3 regions of the Shewanella sp. 10N.286.51.B7 genome follow, and region 3 is predicted to be linked to each of the others. Evidence: predicted binding sites of a transcription regulator. Region 3 holds the regulator's gene; each other region holds the start of a gene.
What was found. The regulator FliA, encoded in region 3, starts transcription of late flagellar genes. The targets are predictions, from matches to a motif close to CTAAAGNTNNNNNNNNNNNNGCCGATA.
Positions count from the first base shown of each region.

Region 1 (5,363 bases), on a different contig from region 3:
AGCCAAGTATCGTATACAGCAGTGGTAAGTGTTGGCACAGCAAAGTAGCTTACAGTGGCAAAATCAGCAGCCGTTTCCATGGCAACTAATGCCATGCCAACGGCTAGCGCAGGCCTTGCCATCGGTAAACCTAATCGCCAGAAACTTTGCCAAGGACTACAGCCCATAATACGTGAGGCGTGCAATAAGCTCGAAGATTGCTCCATAAAAGCGGTGCGAGCCAGCAAATAGATATACGGGAATAACACCAATGACAGCATGATAGCTGCACCAGTTAAAGTACGAATATCAGGGAAATAGTAATCTTGAGGGGAGGTCCAGCCAAACACTTGCCTTAACATGCGCTGCACGGGGCCTGCATAGTCAAGCATGTCGGTATAAACATACGCAACAATATAAGCGGGCATTGCTAGGGGCAGTAATAATGCCCATTGAAAATATCGACGAGCAGGAAAGTCACACCTCGCCACTAACCAAGCAGCAGGAACAGCAATGACTAAAGAACCGAGACAAACCTGCAACATGAGCAACAGGCTGTTACTGATATAGGTTGGAAGTACGGTATCAATTAAATGACTAAAAACAGCTTCGTCAGGGAATGTTGCTTGTACTAAAAGTGCAAAAAGCGGCAATATTAATATTACCGCAATCGCATAACCAGCGAGCGACCAGCTTCTGGTTAAGCCTAAGATCATAAATACTTTCCAGTCAGTGCCGCATGATTATCATGCGGCGTAATAAAGCATCCTTACAGATCAAATTTTACTTCATCAAGTAGCTTCACTGCTGCTTGATGGTTTTCTGCTAGCTTAAAGATTGGAAGACTATCAGCTTTGAAGTCACCCCAAGAGGCTACCATTTCAGAAGGCTTCACATCCGCTTTAACCGGATACTCCATATTCACTTCTGCGTAAGATTTTTGAGCTACATCAGACGATAAAAACTCCATTAATTTTATCGCATTATCTTTGTTTGGTGCAAACTTAGCGAGTGCCATACCTGAAACATTGATGTGAGAACCACGGTTTTGCTGATTTGGGAAATTGATATATACCGCTTCAGCCCAGCTCTTTTGCTTAGGATCTGACATCATTTTACCGAAGTAGTAGCTGTTACCGATAGCAATATCACATAAACCTTCTTTCACCGCTTTAACTTGTGCTCGGTCATTTCCTTGTGGCTTACGCGCTAAATTGGCTTTAACACCTTCAAGCCAAGTTTTAGTTTCAGCTTCGCCGTGATGAGCGATCATTGATGCAACTAATGCGATGTTATAAGGGTGTTTGAAGCTACGCGTACAAATTTTCCCTCTGTACTCTTCAGAGGCTAAATCTTCATAACTTAGATCAAGCTTACCGACACGGTCTTTAGAAGAATAAACATTACGAACACGCATAGTCAGCGCATACCAGTCATTTTCTGGTGAGCGATATTGCTCAGGAATATTGTTGTTAAGCGTGTCACTGTTAACATCAACAACTAAGTCTTTTTCGACCAATTCCATAAGGCGCGAAAAATCAGAGGTGAGTACAACGTCAGCAGGAGAAAGACGACCTTCACGAGCAATACGCTCTGCAATACCATCTTTAGCGAATACGACATTGACGTTAATGCCTGTATCCTGGGTGAATTTTTCTAAAATCGGCTCAACAAGAAAAGCTTGTCGGTATGAATAAACAGTAAGATCTTCAGCTGCTGTAGCAGTCATTGATCCCATTGATGACACAGTAGCTAAACCTAACAATGCTAGACTTTTAAACGACTTCATTCCAAATTCTCCTTGGCGTTGCATAACTCACTTCACCTTGTCACAAATATATATGTAACAAAATAGTGAGTGATTGCTTATGGAAATGATAATAATTATCAGTTGCGAAAGGATAATAGATCGCTGCTAAAGGAGCAAGTGTTGTTTATGAATCCATCTTTGAATACCAAGGGGATTTATGTATTTATAAGCAATAAATCATATCCCAAGAGCTGCATAAATTAGATGTCATACAGCTTGTTCAAGGCAGATTACCAATATTTTTCAACGGTGATTTGGCCAGGGGCTCGACGTAAGTTCTTCACTAAACCTTTTTCAATTAATGCTGTTTGCGCATCGGTAATCATTCCAGGATTGCCACAAATCATCACCTGAGAATTATCTTGATTAAGCGCAACTCCAGCTGTCTGTTCAAGAATACCGCTTTGTAATCCATCAGGAATTCGACATGACAAACCACCGCTATATGCTTCGCGGGTGACTAACGGAATAAATATGAATTGGGTTGGGTATTTAGCTTTTAATGCTTCTAACTGTGGTAAATAGGCTAAGTCTTCAATCAAGCGAACACCATACACTAGCACCACTTTATCAAATCGCTGCCAAGGTTCTGCTGTTTCCATCATAGAAATAAATGGCCCAACAGCTGTACCTGTCGCTAAAAACCATAGATGCGGCCCTTGTAAGGCGCCGGTGGGAATTTCATCTAAAGTCATAAAGCCAGCCGCCTTGGTGCTCACTTCAATTGTGTCACCAATACTCAGTGCTTGAAGATCTGGGGAAAGCTGTCCGTCTTCTACAGCAACAGCCAACACTTCGATATAGTCTTTCCCTGGTGGGTTGACCACTGAATAGGCACGCGCAATACGTTTCTCATCACGAATTTGACTCAGCTTGATAAACTGTCCTGCAATAAATGGTTCTACATCTGCTTTGATGCGTAGCGAGAATAACTTCTCATTCCATTCAATACGTTCAATGACGGTACCCGTTGTCCACATAAGCTATTCCTTGAATCTTAGATGAAGAAATCGATTGTATTCATTCAACTTGCGGCGGTGCTGTATTTTGTTTAAAGGTTTCAAGCCCTGCCTGAATTAAACTATAGGTTTGTTCGACCCCTGCTGCAATGTCACCTTCAAGTACTTTCAAACCCGATAATATTTCGGTTGCCTCTTTAAAGCCTTGATCGATAGCACCAGAAATTTTGTCCATAAAAGTATCTAATTGTTCAGAAAACTCCATTTGGCTATTCTGCTGCAGGTGCACCGAAAAGAAATTGGTCGCAAAACTGACTATACGCTCTGCCGTCGCTTCTGGCGAATAATCAACATCGGTTTCTGCTGCTTTTTGTATCGCGTTTTCACCCATTGTAGGTTCAAGCTCAATATTTATCGCATCAATTGCAGCGCGATATAGCAATGCCATCGATTGATCGCCCGCTGCAATACTGACCTTTTCTTGTGCCGCTAAAATACTGCTATTTTTCAACTCGCGGCTTATTTCACTCACTGAAGGTTTTTTTATTTCAGTAGTCTCAGTTAATGGCTTTGAATTCAATTTGTCTGCCGCCTGTTCAGACGGTGATTGACGATTCGATTTAGCATTCATTTGCGTCGGATTATATAACTCCATCACCAGCTCCAATTAACGATTAATTACATTTCAGGTTAGCTCATTTTATCGGCAACTTAATTAAAAACTTAAGCTTTTAGCTTTAATCGGTAAACCATTTTCACAAAGAAAACTGAGCCACGAATATCTGAAGATGAAAATGAGGCTAGAACAATGGGTTAGCTTCATCCATAATCAATTAAGTCAAAAAGTAAACAATTTTACGAATAGCATTCAGCTTAAACGATGCTAAGTTTTGTCACGGTTATCCATTGAACATTTTTAAGGAACAAAAATGCAACCACATTGGTTTATTGTCGGATTAGAGATATTTACTGGGTTATTTTTAGCCTGTATTGCTTTCGGTGTTATCGCGGTTATTTATATGTATATCGTCGATAAAGTACAAACAAAACAGGCGATTCGACATAACTACCCTGTAATTGGCCGCTTTCGATATTTATTCGAGAAACAGGGTGAGTTTTTTAGACAATATTTCTTTGCTCAAGATCGTGAAGAGCTGCCATTTAACCGTGCAGAGCGCAGCTGGATATATCGTGCTGCTAAAAATATTGATCGCACCATTTCATTCGGTTCAACCCAAACACATGACAAGACTGGTACTGTGATGTTTTTGAATGCTGCATTTCCCAAGTATGACTCAGATGAACATACAGACAATATTCTTACCATTGGCGCTGAATGTAAGATCCCCTACCAAACATCCACAATTTGTCATATTTCGGCCATGAGTTTTGGTGCTTTATCACGCCCCGCAGTGACGGCACTGTCCCATGGCGCAGCGCAAGCAGGTTGCTGGCTCAATACTGGAGAAGGTGGATTAAGTGAACATCACTTAAAGGGCCATTGTGATTTAGTGTTTCAAATTGGCACAGCCAAATACGGTGTTCGAGATGAAAACGGCAAACTGGATGACAAAAAGCTAACTGCTATAGCAGCCCACGATAATGTAAAAATGTTTGAAATAAAATTAAGCCAAGGTGCTAAACCGGGCAAAGGCGGTATTTTACCAGGGGTAAAAGTTACCAAAGAAATTGCTGACATTCGAGGTATACCTGTAGGACAAGACTCTATTAGCCCAAATGGCCATGCAGAGTTTAATAGTGTTGCAGATATCATTGATATGATTTGCCACGTTCGCAATGTAACCGGTAAGCCTACTGGTATTAAAGCGGTATTAGGTGACGAGCAATGGCTCAATGATTTATGTGCTGAAATTAACCGCCGTGGAATAGAGCATGCACCTGACTTTTTCACCTTAGATAGTGCTGAAGGTGGTACTGGCGCGGCGCCACAAGCCTTAATGGATCATGTTGGTTTGCCCATAAAAGAAAGCTTACCGATAGTGATTAATTTATTTAGGCAAAAAGGCTTAAAGCAACGGATAAAAGTCATTGCCAGTGGCAAGATGGTACTGCCTTCTCAGGTGGCATGGGCATTAGCAACAGGCGCCGACTTTATCGCTTCAGCAAGGGGTAATATGTTTGCACTCGGTTGCATACAAGCATTGCAATGTAATAAGGATACCTGCCCTACTGGGATCACCACTCATAATAAACACCTGCAACAAGGGTTAGATCCCCATAATAAATCAGCAAGAGTGGCTAACTATAATCGCTCTTTGCATCATGATTTAAAAATTATTGCCCACTCTTGTGGGGTCAGTGAGCCTAGGCAGTTAACTCGCCAGCATGCAAGAATAGTTACAGAAAGTGGCATTTCTATCTCCCTAGATAAGTTTTATCAACAGTATTAGTTTTATTAAAAGACATAAAATGACGCTTTAGTAAAAACTACTAGACTTATTGCTAATATATTGACAACGAATATCTTTGGACTATTGTTAATTTAGGTGTAAAATTGTGATGTAGAGCACATTCCTAGGGACTTATTTTTGAAATCAGAAAACTCAATAATGACGGCTAACAGAACGAATAAAGCAATTTCGTTAACTTGTAGC
Region 1 covers NZ_MCUF01000037.1:93,270-98,632, reverse strand. Annotated here, with positions in the region: gene BCU84_RS11690 (iron ABC transporter permease) at 1-695, opposite strand, end outside; gene BCU84_RS11685 (Fe(3+) ABC transporter substrate-binding protein) at 749-1,768, opposite strand; gene BCU84_RS11680 (ferredoxin--NADP reductase) at 2,020-2,769, opposite strand; gene BCU84_RS11675 (DUF5610 domain-containing protein) at 2,810-3,403, opposite strand; gene BCU84_RS11670 (FMN-binding glutamate synthase family protein) at 3,678-5,159, shown strand; gene BCU84_RS11665 (hypothetical protein) at 5,298-5,363, shown strand, end outside.
Region 1: BCU84_RS11675 (DUF5610 domain-containing protein) is a predicted target of FliA. The motif match lies at 3,450-3,476, and genes of this name have one in related genera.

Region 2 (5,363 bases), on a different contig from region 3:
ACAGCTGTGCCAACCATGAGCACTCGCGCTGTTTTACGCTGACAGAACTGACCAAACATGCCGAGGGTGGCATCTGCAACGACAACGACAGCTAATAATTTAAGACCATGTATCACACCAGAAACAACTTGGGTTTCTAGCCAGTGAGCACTCGTTACAGCAAGCAGGAAGAGTAAAACAAAAGAAGGTAAGGTAAAGCCAACAAATGCAGCAACCGCCCCCGCAAGACCACCACGGTGGTATCCGATAGCAAAACCAACCTGACTGGAACCAGGTCCTGGCATAAATTGGCTTAACGCCACTAAACTGCCATAACGTTTATCATCAAGCCAGTTCAGCTCATTGACAAAGGTCTGTCTAAAATAGCCAATATGTGCAGCTGGGCCGCCAAAGCTAATAAAACCTAATGCTAAGAATCGAGTAAAAATCTGCCACATAATTAAACTACTTCCATATCGCTTAAATACTGTTTTGCATCAGTACAACGGCGACAGACTTTATAAGGGTGAGCTAGATAAAGTCAGTGCGATTGAGACTAAAGATGCTTTCACGCTAATTATATGACAGTTTAATTTAACTTTTATGACATAGAGATAATCAATTTAATCTTTAAGATTCATTAGCGCGTTTTCACAAAGCTGTTTTAATTGACGCAATTGCTCTGCATCACCACCCACTTTACAACGCATTAATTCAGGAATGCTTTTCGCTTGTTGGTGTAAGGCTTTGCCCGCTTCTGTGAGATGCAGTACGCGAACACGCTCATCGTGTTTATTACGATCACGAATAACCAATGCTTTAGTTTCTAATCGTTTTAATAACGGCGTTAAGGTTCCTGAATCTAAATGCAGTTTTTCACCTAATGTTTTCACGCTAATGCCCGACTCTTTCCACAACACCATCATCACTAAATATTGTGGGTAAGTCAGAGATAATTGATCAAGCAAGGGACGGTAAGCTCGAATGAGCGCATTCGTTGCACTGTACATAGCAAAACAAACTTGATTCTCTAACGCCAAGGGATCCATTTTCTGACTCATGGTGACTCCTTTCTCGATAAAATGAGTGATACAAACCTATGGCGCTATCTTAACATATTTAATTGCGCACAAGTTAATATCCAGATTGTCGAATTATCAAAAAATAGTCTATAGTTTTTCCAGTTTCAGCCGATAACAAAATACTGCTATCTACATGTCGTATTGTATAGCCGCAACTTATGAGTGAATACCCATGTCTTTATCTATCAATGCACCATCATCAATGCCAACTAATATTGATTCTGGCAGTAGTTTAAAAGTGGCTGTGATGGCTAAAAACCAACAAAAAGTGGAAGGACAAATGGCAATGCAGTTAATTGAAGCTGCACAACCTGAGCCTCAACCTGTTGGCAATGCTGGACACATCATCAACACCAAAGCGTAAGTTGAATTAATACTCCCGCTTTAAAACAGTACTAATAAACACTGAATACGCTATGATTTGTTCTATGAGTTATTTAGAACAGGATGTTGATAACAATGTTGACACCAATGCAAACAATTATGCGTATTCAGACTTCACGACTTTCAACTCTCGCTTTTTCAATTTTATTTTTATCGTGCTCAGTTAATGCATCTGACGCCGTCTCCCCCGCTTTTGATTGTCAAAAGGCCAAAAGCCAAGTTGAAGTGTTAATTTGTCAGGACAATCAACTTGCCAAGCTAGATATGCAAATCAATGCAACATATCAAAAAGTGATCAATCAAATTAGCAGCGAAGAAATAGCCCATGTGAAGGCTTTTCAGCGAGGTTGGATTAAAGGTCGCGATGATTGCTGGAAAGCGGAACAAATTAAGCAATGCGTGCAATCGTCTTATGAAACACGATTAACTGAATTACAAATTGCTGCAGGTGAATTTGAAGTACCTGAACCCATTCAATATGAATGCGGCCTTGAAGCAAATGATACGTTAACCAAAGTAACGGCATATTTTTATAATGACACAGCAATTCCCGCAGCAATGCTCACGGTTTCGCCTACATCCGATTATATTAACGCGACGAATTTAGCCTTGTTAACCCGCACGGCATCAGGGGCAAAGTATCAAGGGCAAAACTTTAGCTTTTGGACTCATCAAAGTGAAGCGACTTTCAGCCAATATGCGCAAGCCGATCTCAACTGCAAATCACATTAATATCACCCCGAGATAAAACCAAAAACCATAAAACAAAAAACCATGTCATATGACATGGTTTTCATTGTTATTCTACAGAAACGCTGTTGCGATAAGTGGTTAATTTAAAATAGTGTAACCACGATTAGCCATACAATTACGTACTACGGTTTCTTTTTCTGCCTGATAATTTGCTTCGTTTGCGCGTCTATCACGTGAGCCACCCAGTAAGCCAGAAACAACACCAACACCTGCGCCGATTTTAGCACCGTCAGAACCACTGCCACCTGCAATCGCAGTACCTGCAGCGCCTACAGCTGCACCTTTAGCAGCACTGCTTACCACGCCACGAGAGTTGCTATTTTTTTGCACTTGCTGTGACATTTCAGTGCATTGATGCTCGTCATACACAAAGTCTTTATCGTCTACGCCTGTTTTATCATAAATGATATTTGCGCTTGCAGAGAAAGCAAAAAAAGTCAGTGAAACCAGTAATAATTTTTTCATTTGAATGCCTCAAGCGGAAATTAATGTCGTCACATTGCAATTGTTATCATTCGCAATGTCATTGATATTGTATAGCCTACCTTAATTTTAGCGTAAAAAAGGAATATCACCTTTTACGAATGGAATAATGGTAAATGACACAAGGTTTACTCCACTTAATCTCACAAATATAGCTCACAAATATATTACATAAAGCTATATTTCAAACACAAAAATCAGACTTTAAGCATAAAAAAAGCAGCGTTATTAGCTGCTTTTTATCATCAATAACGCTGATGAGCTTATTAATTTAGCTTACTACTTTCATAAGTGTGGCACATCTGTTGAGCTTGTTCTTCGTTATACTCACGTAGTCCGCTTAACACTAAGGTTTTCACTCCACTGCCGATCACTTTGCCTTCGCTTTTTAATGCAAATTGCAATGTCACATCACCACGCTTACCGTTAATCTCCATGTGCTGCTCTACTAACTCTAAGCTCATTTCAGTGAACTCAAACGTGTCTAAATGAAACGACATGCTTTCGTATATCACTAATGGTCGCGTTGGATTAATCATCATGCCGTATTCTTTCATCATAGGCACTAATACATGAATAAAATTAAGCCCAGAAAAAGCCACATAACTTTTAATAAAAGCCGCAGTTTGCACATCACACTGACAAACTTCGCCTTGGCGTTCTATGTGTAAATACTCTTTACCTTTGGTATCACAGATACTGAACTTCTCGCCTGCATCTTTATCTAGCTCAAGCTCGATGCCATCGCCAACCATACCGGCAAATTTAAACTGCATGTTTTGGCTTAAACCAAACTCAGTTAACACTAAGGCAAATAACAAATCACCAGGGACACAAAAACGTTTGGCACCGACATTATGAATAGGGTTAAAGTCTTCAGCGACGTGTTTTGCAAAGTCACTCGCTTGTTGGGCTGAAATAAACACGCTCTGATCTTGCTTGGCATAATAAGGTGACAAAAACATATACATCCATTCTTAAATCGTGAAAGAAATCCCTCTCTCGTCGAGCTGGGCTTTTTTTATTTGCACCGAGTGTACTAGAAAAATCCCAAAACACTCAGCCGATGACTCATTTAACAACATTAAAGTTAATGATTGACCGAAAACATAATGTGACCTTGATCGCATCCATCTTAATCCAAAGCTCAAAAGCAGCGCAATCGTTAATCACAGTTAAGTAAATGTTGATTTTAATGTTCATTTAAGTAAACTTCACGACAATTAAGATACAAATAGAAACAATTGCTATTTGCATTTTACTTACAAGTCGTCTTTGGAGAACCGTATGACCCAGCGCAACAGCCTTCGTATCAGCATTCTAGCTAGTGCTCTATTAACTACTTTTTCAGCATCCGCTGCTGAAAACGCCACAATGGAGCAAATCTCCATTTTTGGTAGTTCAAATCCTGTTAACAATGTGCCTGGTAGTGCCCATGTTATCAACGACGTTGAAATAGAGAATTTTAAGTACACAGATATTATGCGTACGTTAGCATCTGTACCTGGTGTGTACATTCAAGAGGAAGACGGCTACGGCTTGCGTCCTAACATTGGGATGCGTGGTACTGGTCAAAATCGTTCTGAGAAGATTACTGTGATGGAAGATGGTGTTTTAGCGGCTCCAGCTCCTTACGCTTCACCTGCTGCTTATTACTTCCCGACATCAGGAAGAATGCAGACAGTAGAAGTTATGAAAGGTGGCTCTACGCTTAAATATGGTCCTCGTACTACTGGCGGTATTATTAATATGATTTCTCGCCAAATCCCTCAAGAAGAATTAGCGGGTGGAATCGATGTTGCTGCAGGGCAAGATGGCTTTGCTAAATTACATGCTCATGCTGGCGGACAAGGTGAGCGAGTTGGCGCAGTTGCCGAAGTTTATCGTTATCAAGCAGATGGTTTCCGCGATATTAATGGTGTCGGCGGTGATACCGGTTTTACCAAGAATGATGCATTAGCAAAAATTAGCATCGACAGTAGCGAAGATGCAAAGTATCAACAACGTGTTGAGCTAAAATTAAAGTACTCAGATGAAGTCTCAAATGAAACTTATATGGGCTTAACCGAAGAAGACTATAACAGCAGTCCTTTTACTCGTTACTCTGCATCGCAAAAAGATGAAATGACGACTGATCATAAACAGATCCAGTTGAACCATATTATTGATTTCAGTGACACTGTGACATTAGCAACAACTGCTTATTACAATAACTTTGCTCGTAACTGGTATAAAACCTCAAAGGTTGATGGTCAAAGCTTAAATAGCGGCGGAATAGAAGCTGCTGCAGATTTTGACCGAGCTCCGGCTTCTTCATCACCTATTGATGTTCAAGTTAAGGCAAACAACCGTGAGTACTTATCTCAAGGCATTCAAACTGAATTAAATTGGTTGCTAGGTGATCATGAATTGTCATTTGGCGCTCGTTATCACGAAGATGAAATGGATCGTTTCCAGTGGGTTGATACTTACGAGCTCAATAATAACCAAGTGATGTCACTAACTGACAGCGGCACGCCAGGTACTGACTCAAACCGTATCGATAGTGCTGAAGCGTTTGCACTTTATGTTCAAGACCAAATTACTTTAGGTGATTTAGCCATTACTGCGGGCCTTCGTTATGAAGATGTGACGACTCAACGTCGTGATTGGGGTAAAACAAATCCAGGCCGTGAAGGTGCG
Region 2 covers NZ_MCUF01000061.1:58,975-64,337, reverse strand. Annotated here, with positions in the region: gene chrA (chromate efflux transporter) at 1-437, opposite strand, end outside; gene BCU84_RS16920 (MarR family transcriptional regulator) at 603-1,040, opposite strand; gene BCU84_RS16915 (cytoplasmic protein) at 1,234-1,425, shown strand; gene BCU84_RS16910 (lysozyme inhibitor LprI family protein) at 1,521-2,177, shown strand; gene BCU84_RS16905 (RNA polymerase subunit sigma) at 2,277-2,663, opposite strand; gene BCU84_RS16900 (DUF3581 domain-containing protein) at 2,948-3,646, opposite strand; gene BCU84_RS16895 (TonB-dependent receptor) at 3,969-5,363, shown strand, end outside.
Region 2: BCU84_RS16915 (cytoplasmic protein) is a predicted target of FliA. The motif match lies at 1,149-1,175, and genes of this name have one in related genera.

Region 3 (5,363 bases):
AAATTAAACGATTTTTTGCCAAAGACATGCGTTCAGCATTAGCTCAAGTGAAAGAAACCTTGGGATCTGATGCCGTTATTATGTCGAATAAAAAAGTAACGGGTGGAATAGAAATCGTTGCGGCAGTTGACTACGATGAACCTAAAGCGGACGTCGCTGTAAATTCACCTGTACCTGGTTTTATGAATGTCAGTGATGATCAAGTCTCACTAGGGCAAAATAAGCCAACAGTGAAAGCGCAAACTAAGGTAAGCCCACCTCCTGCAGCTGATTCACTGCAAGCGTTACTCGAAAAGCAGCATAATCGTTTGCAACAGCAAATGTCGCAGCGAGTCGAAGAGCCTGAGTTACCAGATTGGGCCAAACAATTACAAGATACAAAAACAGCGAAAGTTGAGCCTAAAATTGAACAACAGCAATTTGCTCAACCAAGAACATCGAATAAAAGTCAGTCTGCTGAAATTGAAGCAATGCGAGAAGAAATGGCCTCTTTGCGTGGGTTGTTAACTCATCAAGTCTCTTCGTTAATGAAAGACCAGAAAAAGCGCACTGACCCAGTTGGGGCAATGCTAGAAAGTAAATTAATTAATGCAGAGTTTTCTCCTGCTGTAGCGGCGAAATTGGCAGGCTTAAGTCAGCAATATACGCCTGCAGATTTAGTGAGAGCGTTACCTCAGAGTTTAGCGAACTTATTAGATAACCAAGGTGATGATATTGTTCGTACTGGTGGCGTGGTGGCATTTGTTGGTCCAACAGGTGTTGGTAAGACGACTTCGCTGGCTAAATTAGCGGCAAGATTTGCAGCACATCATGGTCCAGAACAGGTTGCACTCATAACTACAGATCATTATCGTATTGGAGCCTATGAGCAATTGGCAACTTATGGCAAAATAATGGGATGTCCAGTAAAACAAGCTCACGATCTTGCTGAATTAGAACAAATTCTCTACCAGTTTAAGAATCGTAAGTTAGTATTAATAGATACAGCTGGGATGGGGCAGCGTGATATGCGCCTTTATCAGCAGTTAGATGATTTAATGGCAAATACAAGAATACCGATTAGAAGTTATCTAGTCATGTCTGCAACCTCTCAAAGAAGAGTGTTACAAGATGCTGTTGAGCATTTTAAAAGAATCCCATTATCAGGGGTGATTTTGACCAAATTAGATGAATCGGTTTCGATTGCTGGCGCATTAAGTGTATTGATTCAAAATGGGTTACCATTAAGCTATATAACAGATGGTCAACGTGTTCCAGAAGATATGCAAGTTGCTGATACGCTTATGCTCGCAAAACAAGCGTTAGCAGCATTAAACGACACCAAACCTCAAACGTCACATGACACTGCGTGGTCAAATGACATGGCCTATGCATTCGAGTAACAATATGACCAGAGATCAAGCAAGTGGTTTACGTATGATGAATCAACCAAATAACGATAAAGTAAAAGTAATTGCAGTCAGTGGCGGCAAAGGCGGCGTGGGTAAAACCAGTGTGTCTATTAATACCGCTGTTGCGCTCGCTGAAAAAGGTAAACGAGTGTTAGTACTCGATGCCGATTTAGGCTTAGCAAATGTTGATGTGATGCTAGGTATTCGAGCAGAACGCAATTTATCCCATGTACTTTCTGGCGAAGCAGAGTTGGACGATATTATTGTCCGTGGCCCTAAAGGTATTGGCATTGTGCCTGCCACTTCAGGGACTCAAGCCATGGTCGAGCTTACACAAGCTCAGCATGTCGGCTTAATTCGCGCCTTCAGTGAAATGAAAACTCAATTCGATATCTTAATTGTCGATACCGCTGCCGGTATATCGGATATGGTGCTGAGTTTCTCCCGTGCCTCACAAGATGTGTTGATTGTTGTTTGTGATGAACCGACATCAATAACCGATGCCTACGCCTTAATTAAAATCCTAAGTCGTGAACATGGCGTGTTTCGTTTTAAAATTGTGGCTAATATGGTCAGAAGTTTGCGCGAAGGCATGGAATTATTTGCCAAACTCAGTAAAGTGACTGATAGATTCTTGGATGTCGCTTTAGAATTAGTTGCTACGGTTCCATTTGACGAAAATTTAAGAAAATCAGTTCGTAAACAAAAATTGGTTGTCGAAGCTTTTCCTAAGTCACCTGCAGCGATTGCTTATCATGGTTTAGCGAATAAAATTATGAGCTGGCCTGTTCCTCAACAGCCAGGCGGCCATCTTGAGTTCTTTGTCGAACGATTAGTTCAACGTAAAGATCAACAAGAGGATTCAACGAGTGAATAAAGCCGCTGCGTATACTCAGTTTGATAATAAAACTTCAATTGTTGAACAGTATGCTCCGTTGGTAAAAAGAATTGCTCATCATATGTTGGCAAGGCTGCCAGCATCAGTGCAATTGGATGACTTATTACAAGCAGGGATGATGGGGTTATTGGAAGCATCATCGAAGTTTGATGGCAGTAAAGGGGCTAAATTTGAAACCTTTGCTGGCATCCGAATTCGTGGTTCAATGATTGATGAAATCCGCCGAGGTGATTGGGTTCCTCGTTCTGTACATCGTAACCAACGTCGTGTTGCCCAGGTTATTGATGAATTAGGACAAGAGCTCGGCCGTGATGCAAAAGATATTGAAATTGCTGAAAAATTAGAGATGACTCTTGAAGAGTATCATCATATTCTAAATGATGTTTCAGTGGGGAAGATCATCGGGATTGAAGATCTTGGTGTATCTGAAGATGTGATTGTAACAGCAGAGTCTACTCCTGATGAGAGCTTTGAGTCACTTGCTGAAATGCAATTTAAATCAGCACTATCTGAAGCAATTACAACATTACCCGAAAGAGATGCGTTAGTTTTGTCGCTATATTATGACGAAGCATTAAATTTAAAAGAAATCGGTGCCATTCTTGAGGTCAGCGAGTCGCGTGTTAGCCAGATATTAAGTCAGGCAATGCTGCGTCTTAAAGGCAAACTCAAGCATTGGACACAGGTATAATTATTAATATAGAGCACAGTGTATGAGCTCACCGGAGGAAACCTTGGACAAGAATATGAAGATTCTTATTGTTGATGACTTTTCAACAATGAGACGTATCATCAAGAACTTGTTGCGAGACTTGGGATTCAACAATACCCAAGAAGCAGATGATGGCTCAACCGCCTTACCAATGTTACAAAAAAGCGAATTTGATTTTGTTGTAACTGACTGGAATATGCCAGGCATGCAAGGTATTGACTTGCTTAAGGCGATTCGTGCTGATGATTCACTCAAGCATTTACCCGTGTTAATGGTAACTGCAGAAGCAAAACGCGAACAGATTATTGCTGCAGCGCAAGCGGGTGTGAATGGTTACGTAGTAAAACCGTTTACTGCTGCAACGTTAAAAGAAAAACTCGATAAAATATTTGAACGTTTAGCATAAGCTAAGGATAAGTTATGCAGGCAGCAATATCAGGGCTGATCGACCTTGAACAAGCAAAGCAACTCGTAAAACTGCTTGAAGATGGCCAACAAGAACAAGCTGATGAAGTCATTCGTGACTTATCAGCGCCTCTTCAGCGGGATTTATTTGATGAAGTCGGAAAGTTGACACGTCAACTTCATAGTTCATTAAATGAGTTCCAAATTGATACCCGTTTAGCCGAACTTGCCAATACTGAAATACCTGACGCAAAAGAAAGATTAAACTTTGTTATCGATATGACAGAGCAAGCTGCAAATAAAACTATGGATGCAGTTGAAGAATGTTTACCTTTGGCCGATACAATAATTAATAACATTCAATCGGTCACACCCATGTGGGACAAATTGATGCGTAGAGACATCGCGTTAAGCGAATTTAAATCTCTGTGTCATGAGGTTCAACATATCATGTCTCATAGCGAGCATGACTCAGGTAGATTAAAGGAATTGCTCAATCAAATTTTGATGGCGCAAGATTTCCAAGATCTAACTGGCCAAATGATCCGTCGTGTTATTGATTTAGTCAGAGAAGTTGAGAGCAATTTAGTCTCCATGCTCACTATTTTTGGCGAAAGCGCAGCAGACTCAACACGGGTCGTTGATGACAATAAAATTGAAGCAGAAGGTCCCATCTTGAATGCTGAAACCCGTGAAGACGTGGTAACAGGCCAAGATGAAGTTGATGATCTGCTATCAAGTCTGGGTTTCTAATTAGGAGTCAAATTTAATGTCTTTTGATGTTGATGAAGAGATACTCCAGGACTTTTTGATTGAAGCTGGTGAAATTTTAGAGCTTCTACAAGAGCAACTCGTCGCTCTTGAAAATAATCCTGATGATGCTGATTTACTTAATGCTATTTTTAGAGGTTTCCACACAGTAAAGGGTGGTGCAGGTTTTTTAAGCTTGGGCCCTATGGTCGACGTTTGTCATGAAGCAGAGAATACCTTTGATTTACTGAGAACCGGTAAGCGTCAAGTAAACGCAGAGTTAATGGATATCATTCTCCAAGCTGTTGATGCTATCAATAGTATGTTTGAGCAAACTCAGCAAGGCCAGCCGCAAGATGATGCTGATCCCGCTTTACTTGAAAAGCTTAAGCTTTTGAGTTCTGGTGCGCCTCTTCCTTCTGAAATCTCTGAGACAGTTGTTGAGACTGAACCTGAAGTTGTGGAAGAGTTCATTGAAGCCATTATCGAACAACCTGTTGCAGCGGCTGAAGCTGAAGTTGTCTCCGATGCAGGAACTTCAGGTAGCATTGATGATATTGATGAAAGTGAGTTTGAAGCTTTACTTGATGCATTACATGGACAAGGGAAAAGCCCAACATCAGTCAATGACGAACCTGTTGCAGGTGTGACAGTAAATGCCACAAGTCCTACCAATGACAGTGCTGCTAGCGATGAAATTAGCGATGATGAATTTGAAGCGCTTCTTGATGAGCTACATGGTTCAGGTGGATTTCAGTCAACGACAGCAAAGAATGAGCCTGCAGCAGTAGCTGAAGAGCCAAAAGTCGATGCTGATGACATTACTGATGATGAATTTGAAAAACTACTTGATGAGTTACACGGTAAAGGTTCTGCACCAGCAGCGGTCACGCCGCCTGTCGAGGCAAGTAAACCTAAAGCCAGCCCACCAAGTGAACCTGCTAAAGCTGAGCCCAAAGCACCAGCTCCTGTAGCTAAAGCTCCAGTTAATAAAGCGCCAGCAAGTAAAGCGCCAGTTGCAAAAGCGCCAGAACCTGCATCTAAAGCTGTGCCCGCTGCGAAAAAAGCAGAACCTGCGAAAACACAAAATGCAATGCCACAAGGTGAGACTACGGTTCGTGTTGATACATCTCGCTTAGACCAAATTATGAATATGGTTGGTGAGCTAGTATTGGTGCGTAACCGTTTGGTGAGTTTAGGTATTTCT
Region 3 covers NZ_MCUF01000058.1:64,495-69,857, forward strand. Annotated here, with positions in the region: gene flhF (flagellar biosynthesis protein FlhF) at 1-1,382, shown strand, start outside; gene BCU84_RS15740 (MinD/ParA family protein) at 1,387-2,268, shown strand; gene BCU84_RS15745 (RNA polymerase sigma factor FliA) at 2,261-2,980, shown strand; gene cheY (chemotaxis response regulator CheY) at 3,024-3,407, shown strand; gene BCU84_RS15755 (protein phosphatase CheZ) at 3,422-4,159, shown strand; gene BCU84_RS15760 (chemotaxis protein CheA) at 4,176-5,363, shown strand, end outside.